DNA from 3 places in the Anoxybacillus sp. P3H1B genome. Region 2 is predicted to be linked to each of the others. Evidence: a T-box and tRNA genes for the amino acid it is inferred to sense, from the RefSeq annotation. Region 2 holds a T-box; the other regions hold tRNA genes.
The links. A T-box is a leader RNA that pairs with one kind of tRNA and senses whether it is charged. The one in region 2 lies ahead of pheS (phenylalanine--tRNA ligase subunit alpha), so its partner is inferred to be a tRNA-Phe.

Region 1 (5,570 bases), on a different contig from region 2:
TTAGCTACTGCATCAACGCGAAAGCCGTCAATATGGAAATACTCCATCCAAAATAATGCATTCGAGATGAGAAAGCTTCGAACCTCAGGCTTCCCTAGATCAAAATTGGCTGTTCCCCACACCGGATTCTCACGATCCTGTATATTGACATATTCATATGTTGGGGCTCCATCAAACATGTATAGGCCATGTGCATCTTTACAAAAATGACCAGGGACCCAGTCTAAAATCACTCCTATTCCAGCTTGATGGCACTGATCAATAAAAAACATGAAATCATGTGGAGTTCCATAGCGGCTTGTAGCGGAATAATATCCTGTTCCTTGATATCCCCATGAGCGATCGAGCGGATGCTCAATTAAGGGAAGCAGTTCAATGTGAGTAAACCCATTTTGCACTACATAAGGGATTAGTTCTTCTGCTAGCTCTTGATAGGAGTAAAAGCTTCTATCTTCCTTCTTTTTCCATGAACCTAAATGAACTTCATAAATGAATAACGGTTGATCGTAAGCTGGTTTGCGGCGTTTCTTTCGCTGCCACGCTTTATCATTCCAATGATATCCATCTAATGAATATACAATAGAGGCCGTACGAGGACGAAGTTCGGAATAAAATGCATATGGATCCGCTTTAAGGAGTACTTGCTCATTTTCCGTAAAAATTTCATATTTATATAAGTGTCCCTCTAAATTTTCAGGGATAAATATGGTCCATACGCCTTGATCGTTTATTTTGGTAAGTGGGTGATCTTTCCCGTTCCAGTTGTTAAAGCTCCCTACAAGTCGCACAGCACGCGCATGAGGAGCCCATACACTAAATCTTGTTCCAACCACCCCTTCATTTCTTACGATATGAGCGCCAAACATTTTATAGCTTTTATATAAGCTTCCTTCATGAAACAAATGAACCTCAAAATCTGTGGGATTTGTTGCTATCAACGAGCATCTCATCCTTTCACTATAATTTTTTTATTTTGCCAATATTTCATTACGATCCTAATTGCTCCATGTTAAATGAAAGATGAAGCAGTTTGTTTTTTCTTCTGAACCAACATCTTCTTTTTTCCATTGTCCAACGCCATACACTGCTTCACTTATTGGCTTATCCATTAGTATTTATTTAATTAGATTCGACATTGATTTATAAATTCCTTGATAAAATGTGTTTATATTTTATGACAATTCTCACCAGGAAATTTCATACAAAAAGAGGATGAAGGGATTCTCTTTTTCCCCTGCTTTTGCTTGTTCAATCATTGGATGTCCAAACAATATTATTTTTCAGGCTAAACCATTAGATTCGCGAACAATTTGTTGCTTTGCCACGCGTTTATGTGATGAAAGATAGGCTACAAACCTCTGTGCACACATTCGTCATATTCTTTTCTAGAGTCGCTTTGCTCAATCTTCAAGCTATATTTATTATGATTGACTGATAAACATTCCCTTATCTCGCGCAATTTCCAGCTATATGCCCTTTCTCTTATAGGATGGACACAATAAGGCATTTGCCACTCTCGGAGAACAAGCGGCTATATTATGAACAAAAGATTAAGATAAGAAGCTTTCAAAAATGGTACAAAGCTATGATTTGCAAATTGCTTGTTTACGGCATATAATTTATAATAAATATCTAATGATAATTATTCTAAAAAAGAGGTGTATTATGAGTTACTCTGACTATCATCACCTGCCTCATGTCAAAGAACAAAACAAATCAAAACGAACATTATGGATTACCCTTTCCCTAACGCTGTTTTTTGCCCTTGTTGAAGTCATTGGCGGAGTTTTATCTAATTCGCTTGCACTTCTTTCTGATTCAGCTCATATGGCCTCAGATGTGCTGGCGCTCATTTTGAGTATGGTTGCTCTGTATCTCGCATCGCGGCAGCCCAATAAAACATTTACGTTTGGATATTTGCGATTTGAGATTATTGCTTCCTTTTTAAACGGATTGGCACTTGCAATGATCGCTATTGGCATCTTTATCGAAGGAATTCGACGGTTCATTCATCCTGAGCCTGTTCATTTTCAGCTGATGCTTACAATTGCTACAATTGGGCTGATCGTTAATCTTATCTTAACAATCGTCCTTAGCAGAAGCACAAAAGAAGAGGAAAATTTAAATGTGAAAAGCGCTTTATGGCATTTTATCGGCGATCTTTTGAGTTCAATCGGAGTTATCGCTTCAGCTATTATCATCTATTTCACGGAATTTGCCTTAATAGATCCATTGATTAGTATGATTATAGGAGGAATTATTTTTACAGGAGGAGCAAAAATCATCCGCGAATCGTACTTTATTCTTATGGATTCTGTTCCATCGCAGTTTGATCTTGAGCAAATACGCTCTGACATTAGCGGTATTAAAGGGGTAGAAGATGTACATGACATGCACATTTGGGCGATTTCTTCCGACCATTATTCCTTAACTGCTCACGTATTTATCAATGAACACATTCAGCCATTCTGTGTTATTTTAGCCATTAATGAAATGCTGGAAAGGAAATATAGAATTAAACATTCCACGATTCAAATTGAACATGCTTACTTTCATGATCATGGAGAGTACGGAGAAAAATTTCTTCGCCAAAAAAACAAAGCACCAAAAAAGCCGAGTAGCCCTAACGAATCATTTTGAGTTTAGGGAATATGAACATGAGTAGAAAAATTATGCCGACCTTTCTGTTTTTATGGTCGGCCTTTCTTTGTATTTATTATTTATTTACATTTGACATTTTGTCAAGTTAAAAATTCGGAATAATCAAAAACAGAAATGCACAATATTATATAGATCAAGTTTTTTTATAAATTTTTCTTTCTAAATAATTGGAGGAACGAATATTTTTGAGGCGTATGATGTAACTTATTATGTTAACATAATAGAGTTATACCGTTTTTCCACGGTCGGTGATCGAGCATCATCTCTTCTCCCGTGTGTTTTGAAGATGACACTCGTTTTATCTTTAAATGATTTTATATAAAGTAAAAAACACTATGCTTTAGCACAGTGCTTTTTACTTATGACCCGTACGGGATTCGAACCCGTGTTACCGCCGTGAAAGGGCGGTGTCTTAACCACTTGACCAACGGGCCTTGCATTCAGCAGTGGCGGAGAAGGCGGGATTTGAACCCGCGCGCCGCAAAAACGCGACCTAACGGTTTAGCAAACCGTCCCCTTCAGCCACTTGGGTACTTCTCCAATGGCTCCGCAAGTAGGATTCGAACCTACGACCTACCGGTTAACAGCCGGTTGCTCTACCGCTGAGCTATTGCGGAATAGTGGATAAACACAAAAACTAACGAATCATTATTCATATTTTTCTACTGCCTCTTCCTCTTCAAGACATTCGAAGAAGCACAGTGCGTCGAGGCAACTCGCTGTTTGCTCAGAGAGGAAATGCTCGTCGCTGAGCGATTGCGGAATAGTAGATGAAAACAAAAGCTAACTGACCAATGTTATAGAAGAAATTCACAGAACACCTATAGATGGGCAACACATGTCACCAAACTTTATGCAAAGAAACGCTTTACAAAAAGAAAGATGGGCCTAAGTGGACTTGAACCACCGACCTCACGCTTATCAGGCGTGCGCTCTAACCAGCTGAGCTATAGGCCCGTATACAAGCGGGTGATGGGAATCGAACCCACGACATCAGCTTGGAAGGCTGAGGTTTTACCACTAAACTACACCCGCATAATTATCAAATTTTTTATTACAAATTTCTAGTATCCCGATATACCATGCCTCTTCCTCTACCAGTTCATTCTAAGATGCTTTGTGCGTCGAGGCAACTCGTCGCCTATTCAATGATGTATCGCTCGTGGCTGAGGTTTTACCATTAAACTACATCCGCGCAATTATCAAATCTTTTATCACAAATGTCTTGGGATAATATGTATGGGGCGACTAGTGGGAATCGAACCCACGAATGCCAGAGCCACAATCTGGTGCGTTAACCACTTCGCCATAGCCGCCATTACTTTAATAAATCGATGCCGGCTGCAGGACTTGAACCCGCAACCTACTGATTACAAGTCAGTTGCTCTACCAATTGAGCTAAGCCGGCTTTATCTATAGAACTAACCATAAAAGCACATGTTCTGTGCCTCTTCCTCTTCAAGACATTTCAAGATGTCCAATGCGTCGAGGCAACTCGCAGTCATTTCACCGATGCTCCGCTCGTCTCTACCAATTGAGCTAAGCCGGCATTCATAAGATGCGTTGGATAAAATAAATGGTGGCTCGGGACGGAATCGAACCGCCGACACAAGGATTTTCAGTCCTTTGCTCTACCGACTGAGCTACCGAGCCATACATATTTTATGGCGGTCCCGACGGGACTCGAACCCGCGATCTCCTGCGTGACAGGCAGGCATGTTAACCACTACACTACGGGACCAACCGTTTTATTTGGTTGCGGGGGCAGGATTTGAACCTGCGACCTTCGGGTTATGAGCCCGACGAGCTACCAGGCTGCTCCACCCCGCGATGACAAAATTATATTTTTTTCAATCAATAGTATGTATGGTGGAGGATGACGGGATCGAACCGCCGACCCCTTGCTTGTAAGGCAAGTGCTCTCCCAGCTGAGCTAATCCTCCTAAAAGTGACCCGTACGGGATTCGAACCCGTGTTACCGCCGTGAAAGGGCGGTGTCTTAACCACTTGACCAACGGGCCATTACATGAAATAGTGGCGGAGAGCAAGGGATTCGAACCCTTGAGACGCTGTTAACGTCTACACGATTTCCAATCGTGCTCCTTCGACCACTCGGACAGCTCTCCAAAATGGCTCCGCAAGTAGGATTCGAACCTACGACCTACCGGTTAACAGCCGGTTGCTCTACCGCTGAGCTATTGCGGAATAGTGGATAAACACAAAAACTAACGAATCATTATTCGTATTTTTCTACTGCCTCTTCCTCTTCAAGACATTCGAAGAAGCACAATGCGTCGAGGCAACTCGCTGTTTGCTCAGAGAGGAAATGCTCGTCGCTGAGCGATTGCGGAATATGTTTAATATAAAGCCTAGCAACGTCCTACTCTTGCAGGGGCGTTAGCCCCAACTACCATCGGCGCTGGAGAGCTTAACTTCCGTGTTCGGGATGGGAACGGGTGTGACCTCTCCGCCATCATCACTAGGCTTATTATTTCAAACAGACAAGTATTATTATAATGAGCATTCCGCTCATGTCAAGAATTTTTGAAAACTTTTTTAGTTCTTTCAAAACCAGATAACAGATCATGGAAGAAAGGATAGGCGGTGCTTTTCTTGGTGTCTAGCTCCACTTTTCGTATTGTCTAATTCCAGCTCGCAGCGCCTCGTGGAAAATCATCTCCCTCCATCGACATGCAAGCATGTCTCGTCGGAAGAATATTTTCCTTCCGGCGCTAAGCGCTCGCTTCCACTTTTCGTATTGTCTAGTTCCGCAAGCTGCATCCTACGGTCGTTTCCGCTTCTTCTGTCCCAGTCTCCTGACTTGTCCGTCAGAAGCTTGAACGCCTTATGGATGCAAGCGAGCTTGCTCCCTTTTTCGTATTGGTTAAGTCCTCGATCGATTAGTATCC
Region 2 (5,570 bases):
CAATGAGCAAATCATTCCGTTTGATTCTTCACCGCGCAATTTCGCACGTTTAATTTTGAAATTGCCTGGCAATACCGCGCCAACCTTTGCGACTGCTACCTTTTGTCCTTTAGCGACATTCGGAGCGCCGCAAATGATTTGCACCGGTTCTCCCTCACCAACATCGACGAGGCATTTGCTTAATTTATCGGCGTTTGGATGCTGGTCACGCTCCACGACATGGCCGATCACGACGCCTTTCGCCCCTTTGTTTAACACTTCAACACTTTCCACTTCGATTCCGCTTTTCGTGATGCGGTCTGCTAATTCTTTTGCTGTTACTCCTGTTAAATCAACATATTCCTGCAGCCATTTATATGAAACAAACATCCATCAAACCTCCCTTTACACCCGGTTGAATTGTTGCAAGAAACGAACATCGTTTTGATAGAAATGGCGGATGTCGTCAATGCCGTATTTCAGCATCGCGATGCGTTCAGGCCCCATCCCGAACGCAAAGCCGGTATATTTTTTTGAATCAAAACCGGCCATTTCTAATACATTTGGATGTACCATTCCAGCCCCTAAAATTTCAATCCAGCCTGTACCTTTACATACGTTACAGCCATGGCCGCCACAATTAAAGCAAGAGACATCCACTTCCACAGACGGCTCCGTAAACGGGAAAAAGCTTGGACGAAAACGAATGTCGCGATCTTCGCCAAACATCTTGCGGGCAAACTCGCGCAGCGTTCCTTTTAAATCGCTCATGCGGATGTTCTCATCGACAACGAGCCCTTCAATTTGAGTAAACTGATGTGAATGCGTCGCATCGTCGTTGTCCCGTCGGTATACTTTTCCCGGGCAAATGATTTTCACAGGCCCGCGTCCTTGATGCTTCTCCATCGTGCGCGCCTGTACCGGAGATGTATGCGTGCGCAGCAAAATTTCCTCTGTAATATAGAACGAATCTTGCATATCGCGCGCCGGATGACCTTTCGGAAGATTGAGAGCCTCGAAGTTGTAATAGTCTTTTTCGACTTCTGGCCCTTCGGCAATCGTATACCCCATGCCGATAAACAAATCTTCAATTTCTTCAATTACGCGCGTCAAAGGATGATGATTTCCTCGGCGCACTGGGCGCCCTGGAAGCGTTACATCAATCGCTTCAGCTGCTAATTTTTTCTCGACCTCCTGTTGCTCAAGCTCTGCTTGTTTTTCTTCGATTGCTGTTTGGATCGCTTCACGCACCTCATTGACAAGCGCCCCCATCACTGGGCGTTCCTCAGGAGACAATGCTCCCATTCCGCGCAGCACTTCGGTAATCGGTCCTTTTTTGCCGAGATACGCTACGCGCACCTCATTGAGCGCTTTTAAGTCATTCGCCTGCGTAATTTTTTCAAGCGCCTCTTGCTGAAGCTGCTGTAAACGTTCTTTCATGAAAAAACCTCCTCTATGCAAAAATAAAAAACTCGCCCCCTGCATAAGGGACGAGTGAAATCGCGGTACCACCCTTGTTAACAGCGAAAAAGCGCTGTTCACTTCATTGCGATAACGGCCATGGCCGGAACGCCTTTACATTTTGCAATAGCAAAATGGTCCAAGCGTCAACTCCAGAGGTGAATTCACTTGCTTCTACCATAAAAACGCTCCCAGTCTCCGGCGTTTTCTCCCTGGATGGCGAGGGACAAGCTACTCTTCTCTTTCATCGTTATTTTTCTTATTTCATTATTTTTATATTATAGGCAATCCATCCATCTGTTGCAACCACTATCTGCTGAGCGAACAAACATATACGATTACTATCTCATGCTTCGCCATTCCACTATATCAGCTTCTTGCTCCATTGTGTGAGCCGAAAGCCGCTCTACTTGCCGTGCTTGTTCCTCTGACGAACCTCCCCATCTCCCCCTCGTTAAGAAATGGAAGACTTCTCGGTGGATGATGTTAAACTGGAACTCTCTCTTTTTTAACATAGCCACATCTTCTTTTTGCGCAGAGGCGTCTTCTTTGAACCGCTTCACCTCTCCTTGCAAATGAGCAATGCCCCTCTTCATTTGTTCCATTTCGGGCATTTTGTACATCGAGCCGTTCAATAACCGCATGGAACAATGCTTTTCCATATTGAATCGTTTCTTTTAGGATTCATTCAGTAGTGTATCTTTTACGTTTATCCCCGCAAATGGTAAAGCAAAATCCCGGTGGCCACTGCCACGTTCAGTGATTCAGCTTGTCCATGAATAGGAATGTACAAATTTTTCGTCGTCTGCTCAAGCCATTCCTTGCTGACGCCGCTTCCTTCATTGCCGACAAGAAGAGCAAACGCACCGCTAGCGTGTACTTTTCGATAATCATCGCCATTTTCTAAAGATGTCCCGTAAATTGGAATATTTTTTTCCTTTAACGTTTGCATCCATTTGCTAAGGGAACCGCGGATGATCGGCAAATGAAAAAGCGAACCTTGTGTAGCGCGAATGACTTTCGGATTGTACACATCTACACATCCCTCTCCAAGAATCACAGCATCCACGCCGGCCGCATCAGCTGTGCGAATCATCGTCCCCACATTCCCCGGATCTTGCACCGCATCCACAAGAAGCAGCTTAGCTTTGCTCCAATCAAGCGATTCATCGCTTAATTGCCTGCATACGGCCGCAATTCCTTGCGGGGTTTCCGTATCGCTGATCTCCCGCATTACTCCTTCTGTAACAACTGTAATCGGAATATGGCCCACATTCCATTCTGAAGGAATGGCCTTGCTTTCCTCAATGATCAATTGAACAAGCGAAACACCGCTTGCTAAAGCTTCCTCCACTAAATGGAACCCTTCAATCAGAAAAAGTCTTGTCTTGTCTCGTTCTTTTCTTGTCAGCAGCTTCTTCCATTGCTTTACTTGCGGATTTTTTGTCGATTCAATCCGTTTCAATCTCCATTCTCCTTTTCTTTTTTGCCTGTCACTATACATAATAAACGAAAACGACGACAAAAATAAATGTGTAATACATAAAGCGAGGTGAGGAATTTGGATCTAAATTTACGGCATGCAGTCATGCACAATGTAGCCAACAATACAAAAGAACAGCTTGAAGATACGATTATGGATGCGATCCAACGCGGCGAGGAAAAATATTTGCCAGGTCTTGGCGTTTTGTTTGAAGCGATTTGGAATCACTCATCCCCGGAACAAAAAAACGATATGCTAGTGACGCTTGAGCAGGCAGTAAAACAATAAAACAGACTCTCGAAAATGTCCGTCCCGCCGCTTTCCATCAAATGATGCAGCGGGACTGCGTTTTCTTTATGACTGATTTTTAAGTCGATGTCTTTGTTTATGTCGGTTGTTGCATCTGTGAACGAAAAGATGGGAACGCATGAACGATTCCAAAACAACATTCCCATTTTTGTAATAGTCAAAGACGAGCGGGTTCATCCTCTGCCTATTTTGGGACAAATGCTGATAATCCAGTTTATCTATTTCAGATCAATGGTTAATGCCGCATTTTTTGCATGAGGCGTAAATGTTGTTTTTCCCGTTGGTAACCGTTCTTTCTTGCTATCCTTTACGCCCTCTTTTTTATTTTTTAAATACTCGTCAATCGTGCGGTAGTGAGTAGGAGAAACCTCAAACGTATAAGTAACGCCGGAATATAAATGCAACTTAAGGGATTTACTATTTACAATCATCAATTGAACTTGAGGAATATGAGCAATGTCTTTGTTTTGATATCCTTCTGAAACGACATGGACCAAGAATTTAGAATATTGGCCGTCTTGATCTACGATTTTGATAGTGACAGGTATTTTATCAGAAAGTTGATTCTCCGCATCTTTTGGATGAGAACAAGCAACAATGAATATAACAAAGGCCATGATGAATAGCCACGCTTTTTTTATCATCGGCACCTCCCTTAAAATTAAAAAGGTCATAAGGCTTTCTGTTCTTTCACCGCGACAATGCGTATGCGCTTGTAATCCGCCACCCATTCTCCTCTCTTCCATAGATAAGGCTTTAGTGATTCTTTTATTTTTTCATAGAGAAATAGCTTTTCTTCTACATCGATTCCTAGAAAAAAATCGCCGGCAAAACTATCAAGCCAGTGGATAAGGCCTTGTTCGCCATCAGCCAGTGGAGTTGGACGGTCAAAATGGATTGCGTGCAACACGCGAAATCCATACCTTTCAAGCAACGCACTATACTCTCCAATGCTCGGAAAATACCACGGGTTCCTCTTCTCATAAATTCCGGCGTACTGCGCTAGCACCATTTGAATCGCTTGAACAATCGCTGATATATTTCCTTTTCCACCAAATTCAGCCACAAACTTTCCGTTGGGCTTTAATGACAGGAAAATGGATTCAACCACCTTCTCCACATTTTTCATCCAATGTAATGCTGCATTGGAAAACACTGCATCATACAGCTCACTTGTTCGAAATGACTCCCCGTTGTCTACAATGAAGCAAATATCTTCATACTTTTCACGAGCTTTCGCAATCATTTCAGAAGATGCGTCCATTCCGACAACAATGGCTCCTGATTTAGAAATTTCATAGCTCAAATCGCCCGTGCCACAACCTAAATCAAGGATTCTCTCCCCTGCTTGTGGATTCAGCCATTCAATGACTCCTTTTCCGAGATCAGAAACAAAACGAAACTTTTTATCATATAAACTTGGATCCCATGCATTCAAAGACGCCATTGACTTTCCCCCTCACAGCCCATATTGGATTGAGTTCGTCTTTCCATTATTTCCAAGCATTTTTAACAAAAAATGCTCCATCGTATGAAATGGAGCATTCTTCTTACATCGTATGACAGTCCGTTTATTCCTCAATCAAACGTAATCTCTTTCACTTTTGCTTCATCAAGGCGCTTAATCACTTCGACAAGTAGTTTCACCGTGTTTTCATAATCGTCGCGGTGAAGCATCGCAGCATGCGAGTGGATGTAACGTGTCGGGATGGCAATCGTCAGCGCCGGAACACCGCTTGCCGTCAGGTGGATAGCGCCCGCATCCGTTCCTCCGCCCGGCATCGCGTCAAAATGGTATGGGATATTTAATTCTTCTGCTACATCAATGACAAACTCGCGCAACCCTCTATGCGACACGAGCGTCGCATCATATAGCACGATATGCGGGCCAGCACCGAGTTTGCCCATCGCTTCTTTCTCCGAAACACCTGGTGTATCTCCAGCAATGCCGACATCGACAGCAAACGCAATATCCGGTTGAATGAAATTTGCCGACGTTTTCGCGCCGCGCAATCCGACTTCTTCTTGAACAGTACCAACACCATAAACGACGTTCGGATGCTCGACATCTTTCAGCTGCTTTAATACATCAATGGCAATGGCACAGCCAATACGGTTGTCCCACGCTTTTGCAAGCAACATTTTTTCATTATTCATGACCGTAAATTCAAAATACGGAACGATCGAATCACCCGGGCGCACCCCCCATTCCATCGCTTCATCGCGGCTAGATGCGCCGATATCGATAAACATATCTTTGATTTCGACCGGTTTTTTGCGCGCCTCCGGCGGTAAAATATGCGGTGGCTTTGAACCGATCACACCGGTGATTTCTCCT
Region 3 (5,570 bases), 580 kb from region 2:
CCACTTCAAAAGTAACTTCTTGGCCTTCCTCTAAAGATTTAAAGCCTTCGCCTTGGATCGCTGAGAAATGGACAAATACGTCCGGACCGCCTTCAACCTCGATGAATCCAAAACCTTTGTCAGCGTTAAACCATTTTACTTTACCATTTTGCATGAAAAAAATCCTCCTAAAATGTACCTTAATGCACATATCCATTTTTTAACCATTTCACAAGTAATAAAAAGACATTAAAAACTGCAACCTCTGAGGAGATTTAACCTTGCCATCCCCTTTGAAGCTACAGCATGTTTAAATCCCTATTGTATTAAAAGTAAAATGGTTTAAAATCACTATAACATACTTTTTATATAAAAGCAAAACATTTTACCAACTTTTTCACTTGATGACTGCTGTTTCCTTCAAGCAGCGAGCATCCCCCCTCTCCTCTATCACTTAAAGACCGAATAAATGGCGTCTATAAAGCCCGCGTTTTTCACACATGAAACAACGCCGCTTTCAGCTTCATTCATGTTTCGGTGAAGCGGTGTTGTTCAACCATCCGACGGCTAAAAACATCCCAAGCTTCCCTTTGTTGCACATGTTAACATAGCAAGGGATATGTCATTTCATGCAGATAAGCTCTCTTTCCTTGTATACTTTTTAAATGAATCGCTTCTGCACCCAAACAGCAAAATCATGCGCTTTCCAGCAATTAAAGACACACGGAACGCCGTTTGAAAATACGAGTTAATCGCACGATCCCTGAGCAAAGATGAGCATAAGCATGTGCATTTTTTTATCATATATGTACTTTCCTTCCGAATACGATAAGTAATAAAGCTTTTCTTCATGAACAGCGCGAGAATTTCCCATAAAAAAGGGGGGAAAGTATGTATAGCTATGTGTTTCCAAAGCTATCCACGGAAAAAATGCTTTCCATTATTAGGAATGGACTAAAGAAAACGGACGATCCTAAAAAAGTCATTGTGATCGGCGCGGGCATGGCGGGACTTGTTTCTGCTTCTTTGCTGAAGCAGGCGGGACATCAGGTCACCATTCTTGAAGCCTCGGAACGAGTCGGCGGAAGAATATACACGATCCGCTCTAATTTTCGCGGAGAGGATCAATATCTCGAAGCAGGCGCCATGCGCATTCCGCACACTCATTATTTAACGCTTGAATATATTAAAAAATTTAAGCTCCCTGTCAATCCGTTCATCAATAGCACACCTAACGATTGGCTTTACTTGCGGGGAACGCAGGCTCGTTTAAAAGCATACGAAAAAGATCCAAGCATCTTCGGATTTCCTGTTTGGCCACAAGAGCGAGGAAAAACTGCTACTGAACTGTTGCAAATGGCTATTAAACCCGTCATCGATTTTATTCAGAAAAATCCAATCAAAAATTGGCCGATTGCCATTCGTGAATTGGATAAATATTCACTGGATACTTACTTGCGATACAATCCTTTTGGAATGAGGCTGTCCCGCGGCGCTATTGATATGATTAAATCCATTCAGACAGTAGAAGGATTTCCAGAGCTTTCTTTTTTGGAAATGCTGCGCGAATTAATGGTGCTATTTACCCCAAACATTAAATTTTATGAGATTACTGGCGGAAACGATCAGCTTCCTAAAGCGTTTGTCCCACAATTGCAAAATGATATTTTATATGGACAAAAGGTTCGAAAAATTGAACAAAATCAAAATCAGGTTACCGTCCATTCCGTGCATACCAAAATTTTAGAGCCATTTCAAATTACAGGCGATCTCGTCATTGTGACCATTCCATTTTCGATTTTACAATTTGTAGAGATCGAGCCAAGAAACTCTTTTTCCCAAAACAAGTGGAAAGCGATTCGCGAGCTTCACTATGTCGGTTCCACGAAAACTGGTATTCAATTTAAACATCGTTTCTGGGAAAAAGAAGGAATGTTTGGCGGTCGAACCATCTCTGATCTTCCAATTACTTATACTCAATATCCAAGCCACGGACTGGGAAGCTCTGGTCCAGGAGTTGTACTGGCCAGCTACACATGGGAAGACGATACGATACCATGGGATAGTTTAAGTGATGAAAATCGGCTAGAGTATACCCTTAAAAACTTGGCTGTTATTCATGGACAGCAGGTTTATCATGAGTTCGAAACAGGAATTAGCCATAGTTGGGTTCGTTATCCGTATTCTGGAGGGGCGTTTACGATGTTTAAGCCCGAGCAAGTCACTGAGCTTTCGCAATATATCGGTTCTCCCGAAGGAAGAGTCTATTTTGCAGGAGAACACGCTTCAACGGTTCACGGGTGGATCCAAGGGGCGATTGAGTCGGGAATTTGTACAGCATACGAAGTCCATAAAGTGCCAAAATCCTACCTTGAAGCGCAAACCACGCTAAAATAATCAAGGGGCCATATAGAAGCAACCAATGATCCAACGCGCAAACTGCAGCTTCAATAAAAATACGGCTTCCCTTCAAATCGCTCAATATGTTACGATTTCAGAACTCAGAGCTATCTAAAGCAACAACTACAAAAGACCAATCGAACTAACCTGAAGCAAAAGAGCTGCTTTTGCTCATTAAAAAAGGGGTTCCTTTTATAGGAAACCCCTTTTTTCAGCGTCCCAGGAGAGACTCGAACTCCCGACCGACGGCTTAGAAGGCCGCTGCTCTATCCTGCTGAGCTACTGGGACATCATCCTAAGCTTCTGTCACAAGCAATTTTCTATGCCTCTTTCATTTGTTCGAAAAACAGAGCAATGAGACGGTTCGTCGATCCATTGGACCGCCACAAGCGGGTGACGGGACTCGAACCCACGACATCAGCAACTCGTCACATATTCAATGACGTATCGCTCGTGGCTGAAGTTTTGCCACTAAACTGCACTCGCAACAAAGGCGGCACCCGGATTCGAACCGGGGGTAAAGGTTTTGCAGACCTCTGCCTTACCACTTGGCTATGCCGCCATCAAAGCGGAAGACGGGACTCGAACCCGCGACCCCCACCTTGGCAAGGTGGTGTTCTACCACTGAACTACTTCCGCATTTGGCTGGGGTAGCTGGATTCGAACCAACGCATCACGGAGTCAAAGTCCGTTGCCTTACCGCTTGGCTATACCCCAATCCTCTTCATATTCAAAAGGGGCGACTAGTGGGAATCGAACCCACGAATGCCAGAGCCACAATCTGGTGCGTTAACCACTTCGCCATAGCCGCCATGCTGTAAAATGGCAGGGGCAGTAGGAATCGAACCCACACCGGAGGTTTTGGAGACCTCTGTTCTACCATTAAACTATGCCCCTAACTGGTGGAGGGGGACGGATTCGAACCGCCGAACCCACAGGGAGCGGATTTACAGTCCGCCGCGTTTGGCCACTTCGCTACCCCTCCAGCTATAAAAAATGGCTCGAGACGGAATCGAACCGCCGACACAAGGATTTTCAGTCCTTTGCTCTACCGACTGAGCTATCGAGCCATGATACGATGTATATTGGTCCTATGTTTATATCGCCTTTCTCTTTCCATTCGCATCCGTACATTAAAACATGGTGCAGAACAGCTATTTTGTCAATATGACATAGGCGACGGGTCATTGATCAAACATTCCAGATAAGTTGACCATAAATCCCCTTTACTTTCCTATACAACAAAGCGAATTCACCGAAAACAGTTAAACATATGTATGTCTTTAAAATTATTGCAATAAAACTTCTATGATTCCGCTATCACTTATATGTATGACATCTAATCATGCGATATGTATAGGACGGAGGAGGAGGGATTCGAACCCCCGCGGGCTGTGACACCCCTATCGGTTTTCGAAACCGACCCCTTCAGCCAGACTTGGGTACTCCTCCATTCGATGGAGCCTATCGGGATCGAACCGATGACCTCCTGCGTGCAAAGCAGGCGCTCTCCCAGCTGAGCTAAGGCCCCAAAAATGAAACTGGTCGGGAAGACAGGATTTGAACCTGCGACCTCATGGACCCGAACCATGTGCTCTACCAAGCTGAGCTACTTCCCGCTCTAAAGCAACCGTTCACATATGAGCACTGATTACAAAGATCCTTTTGAAGCGGAAGACGGGACTCGAACCCGCGACCCCCACCTTGGCAAGGTGGTGTTCTACCACTGAACTACTTCCGCATGCTTAAAAACGTAAGCAAGTATTATTATAATAAAACAAGTGAGATTGTCAATATGATTTTTTTCAAGCCGTCACTATCTATATTTAAATAGCGACGATTTTTATTTTATATCGATACAAATAATTTGTCAATATATTTTTTAAGGAAAAACGGCCAAAAACAACCGTCACTAGCCTTTGCCTAAATTAACGCCTTAGAGCCATTCACATTCGGAATAATCTGTTTTTATGATTTTATCATACAATCGTTGTATAATGAATTTTGTACTTTTGCGCAACAAAGGGGGATCTCTATGGCTGCATTTATGCATTTGTTTGAAGCTTATCGATCACTTTGGTCCAATCGCTCGCTCAACAAAGAGGAAGAGCTGACAGAGGAAAGATGTAAGGCGCTCATTCATGAAGCGATTGAAAAAGAGCTGAGAGATGAAATGACTCATCCACGCGTTCGTCAAGCTCCAGAGGTGAAATTTCATTATGCTGTTAAACGCATTATGGCTTCGCCGTTAGCCAATGAAACAAAATTGGCGCTTATTGAACTCCATTTAGACGTGATGGAATACGTTCAGCGATAGCCTTGGACACCCTATCGCCTCCCTCTTTCCTTTGTTTGGGGAGGCTATTTTAAATACACTTTTTCAAATTCTTCCTTTACTAACGGTTTTCCCAGAACATATCCTTGAATTTCATCACAATGAAGAGAACGAAGAATTTGCAGCTGTTGAAATGTTTCCACGCCTTCAGCAATCACGCGCAGCTTCAAATTTTTCGCTAAACCGATAACGGAAGCGACAATCGCTTGATCTTCCTCCGTTTGCGCAATTCCATCAATAAATACTTTGGCGATCTTTAAACGATGAATCGGAAATTTACGCAAATAGCTAAGAGAGCTATAACCTGTTCCAAAATCATCAATGGAAATATGAACTCCTAACGCTTTCAGCTGTTTAAGCTTTTGAATCGTGTGTTGCTCATTAAAAATGGCCACTCCTTCTGTGATTTCCAGATCCACGCTGTCTGCTGTCAAATTTGTTTTCTTCAAAATGGCCGTAATCTGTTCAACCAGCTTTTCCTGTAAAAACTGCTTAGGCGAGATATTGACACTGATTCTGAGCGCTCGTCCTGTCTGCTCATTCCATTGCTTCACTTGCCGGCACGCTTCTTCCATCACCCACTCGCCAATGGCGATAATCTGCCCTGTTTCTTCTGCAACAGGAATAAACATATGCGGAGGAATCAAGCCCGTTTGCGGATGATGCCAACGAATCAGCGCCTCCATGCCTATCATTTGACCTGTAGCGATATCAAATTGTGGTTGATAAAAAAGAGTAAATTCCCTCTGTTCAATTGCCTGATAGATCGCTGTTTCAATTATTGTTTTTTGCATGATTCCTTGATCCATCTTGCCATTAAAAAATTGATATTGGTTCTTTCCTTGTTCTTTAGCGC

Region 1: it encodes a tRNA-Phe, which carries the amino acid that the T-box ahead of pheS (phenylalanine--tRNA ligase subunit alpha) is inferred to sense. The anticodon was not compared.
Region 3: it encodes a tRNA-Phe, which carries the amino acid that the T-box ahead of pheS (phenylalanine--tRNA ligase subunit alpha) is inferred to sense. The anticodon was not compared.

The regions. Positions count from the first base shown of each region.
Region 1 covers NZ_LPUG01000024.1:91-5,660, reverse strand. The annotation lists gene glgB (1,4-alpha-glucan branching enzyme) at 1-950, opposite strand, end outside; gene AT864_RS14180 (cation diffusion facilitator family transporter) at 1,666-2,640, shown strand; tRNA gene AT864_RS14175 (tRNA-Glu) at 3,024-3,095, opposite strand; tRNA gene AT864_RS14170 (tRNA-Ser) at 3,109-3,201, opposite strand; tRNA gene AT864_RS14165 (tRNA-Asn) at 3,204-3,278, opposite strand; tRNA gene AT864_RS14160 (tRNA-Ile) at 3,545-3,618, opposite strand; tRNA gene AT864_RS14155 (tRNA-Gly) at 3,626-3,696, opposite strand; tRNA gene AT864_RS14150 (tRNA-His) at 3,902-3,977, opposite strand; tRNA gene AT864_RS14145 (tRNA-Thr) at 3,997-4,069, opposite strand; tRNA gene AT864_RS14140 (tRNA-Phe) at 4,239-4,314, opposite strand; tRNA gene AT864_RS14135 (tRNA-Asp) at 4,327-4,402, opposite strand; tRNA gene AT864_RS14130 (tRNA-Met) at 4,415-4,491, opposite strand; tRNA gene AT864_RS14125 (tRNA-Val) at 4,529-4,604, opposite strand; tRNA gene AT864_RS14120 (tRNA-Glu) at 4,611-4,682, opposite strand; tRNA gene AT864_RS14115 (tRNA-Ser) at 4,697-4,787, opposite strand; tRNA gene AT864_RS14110 (tRNA-Asn) at 4,792-4,866, opposite strand; rRNA gene rrf (5S ribosomal RNA) at 5,029-5,145, opposite strand; partial or broken rRNA gene AT864_RS14100 (23S ribosomal RNA) at 5,542-5,570, opposite strand, start outside.
Region 2 covers NZ_LPUG01000009.1:589,630-595,199, forward strand. The annotation lists gene pheT (phenylalanine--tRNA ligase subunit beta) at 1-369, opposite strand, end outside; gene pheS (phenylalanine--tRNA ligase subunit alpha) at 385-1,419, opposite strand; T-box leader at 1,463-1,697, opposite strand; gene AT864_RS03195 (hypothetical protein) at 1,782-2,102, opposite strand; gene AT864_RS03200 (RNA methyltransferase) at 2,150-2,905, opposite strand; gene sspI (small acid-soluble spore protein SspI) at 3,002-3,211, shown strand; gene AT864_RS03210 (hypothetical protein) at 3,451-3,963, opposite strand; gene AT864_RS03215 (class I SAM-dependent methyltransferase) at 3,903-4,679, opposite strand; gene AT864_RS03220 (M42 family metallopeptidase) at 4,811-5,570, opposite strand, start outside.
Region 3 covers NZ_LPUG01000009.1:5,845-11,414, forward strand. The annotation lists gene cspD (cold-shock protein CspD) at 1-154, opposite strand, end outside; gene AT864_RS00270 (flavin monoamine oxidase family protein) at 871-2,376, shown strand; tRNA gene AT864_RS00275 (tRNA-Arg) at 2,595-2,668, opposite strand; tRNA gene AT864_RS17805 (tRNA-Arg) at 2,768-2,865, opposite strand; tRNA gene AT864_RS00280 (tRNA-Cys) at 2,871-2,941, opposite strand; tRNA gene AT864_RS00285 (tRNA-Gly) at 2,947-3,018, opposite strand; tRNA gene AT864_RS00290 (tRNA-Gln) at 3,022-3,096, opposite strand; tRNA gene AT864_RS00295 (tRNA-His) at 3,118-3,190, opposite strand; tRNA gene AT864_RS00300 (tRNA-Trp) at 3,203-3,276, opposite strand; tRNA gene AT864_RS00305 (tRNA-Tyr) at 3,280-3,364, opposite strand; tRNA gene AT864_RS00310 (tRNA-Phe) at 3,377-3,449, opposite strand; tRNA gene AT864_RS00315 (tRNA-Ser) at 3,742-3,831, opposite strand; tRNA gene AT864_RS00320 (tRNA-Ala) at 3,838-3,910, opposite strand; tRNA gene AT864_RS00325 (tRNA-Pro) at 3,922-3,998, opposite strand; tRNA gene AT864_RS00330 (tRNA-Gly) at 4,049-4,120, opposite strand; gene AT864_RS00335 (hypothetical protein) at 4,415-4,696, shown strand; gene AT864_RS00340 (bifunctional diguanylate cyclase/phosphodiesterase) at 4,741-5,570, opposite strand, start outside.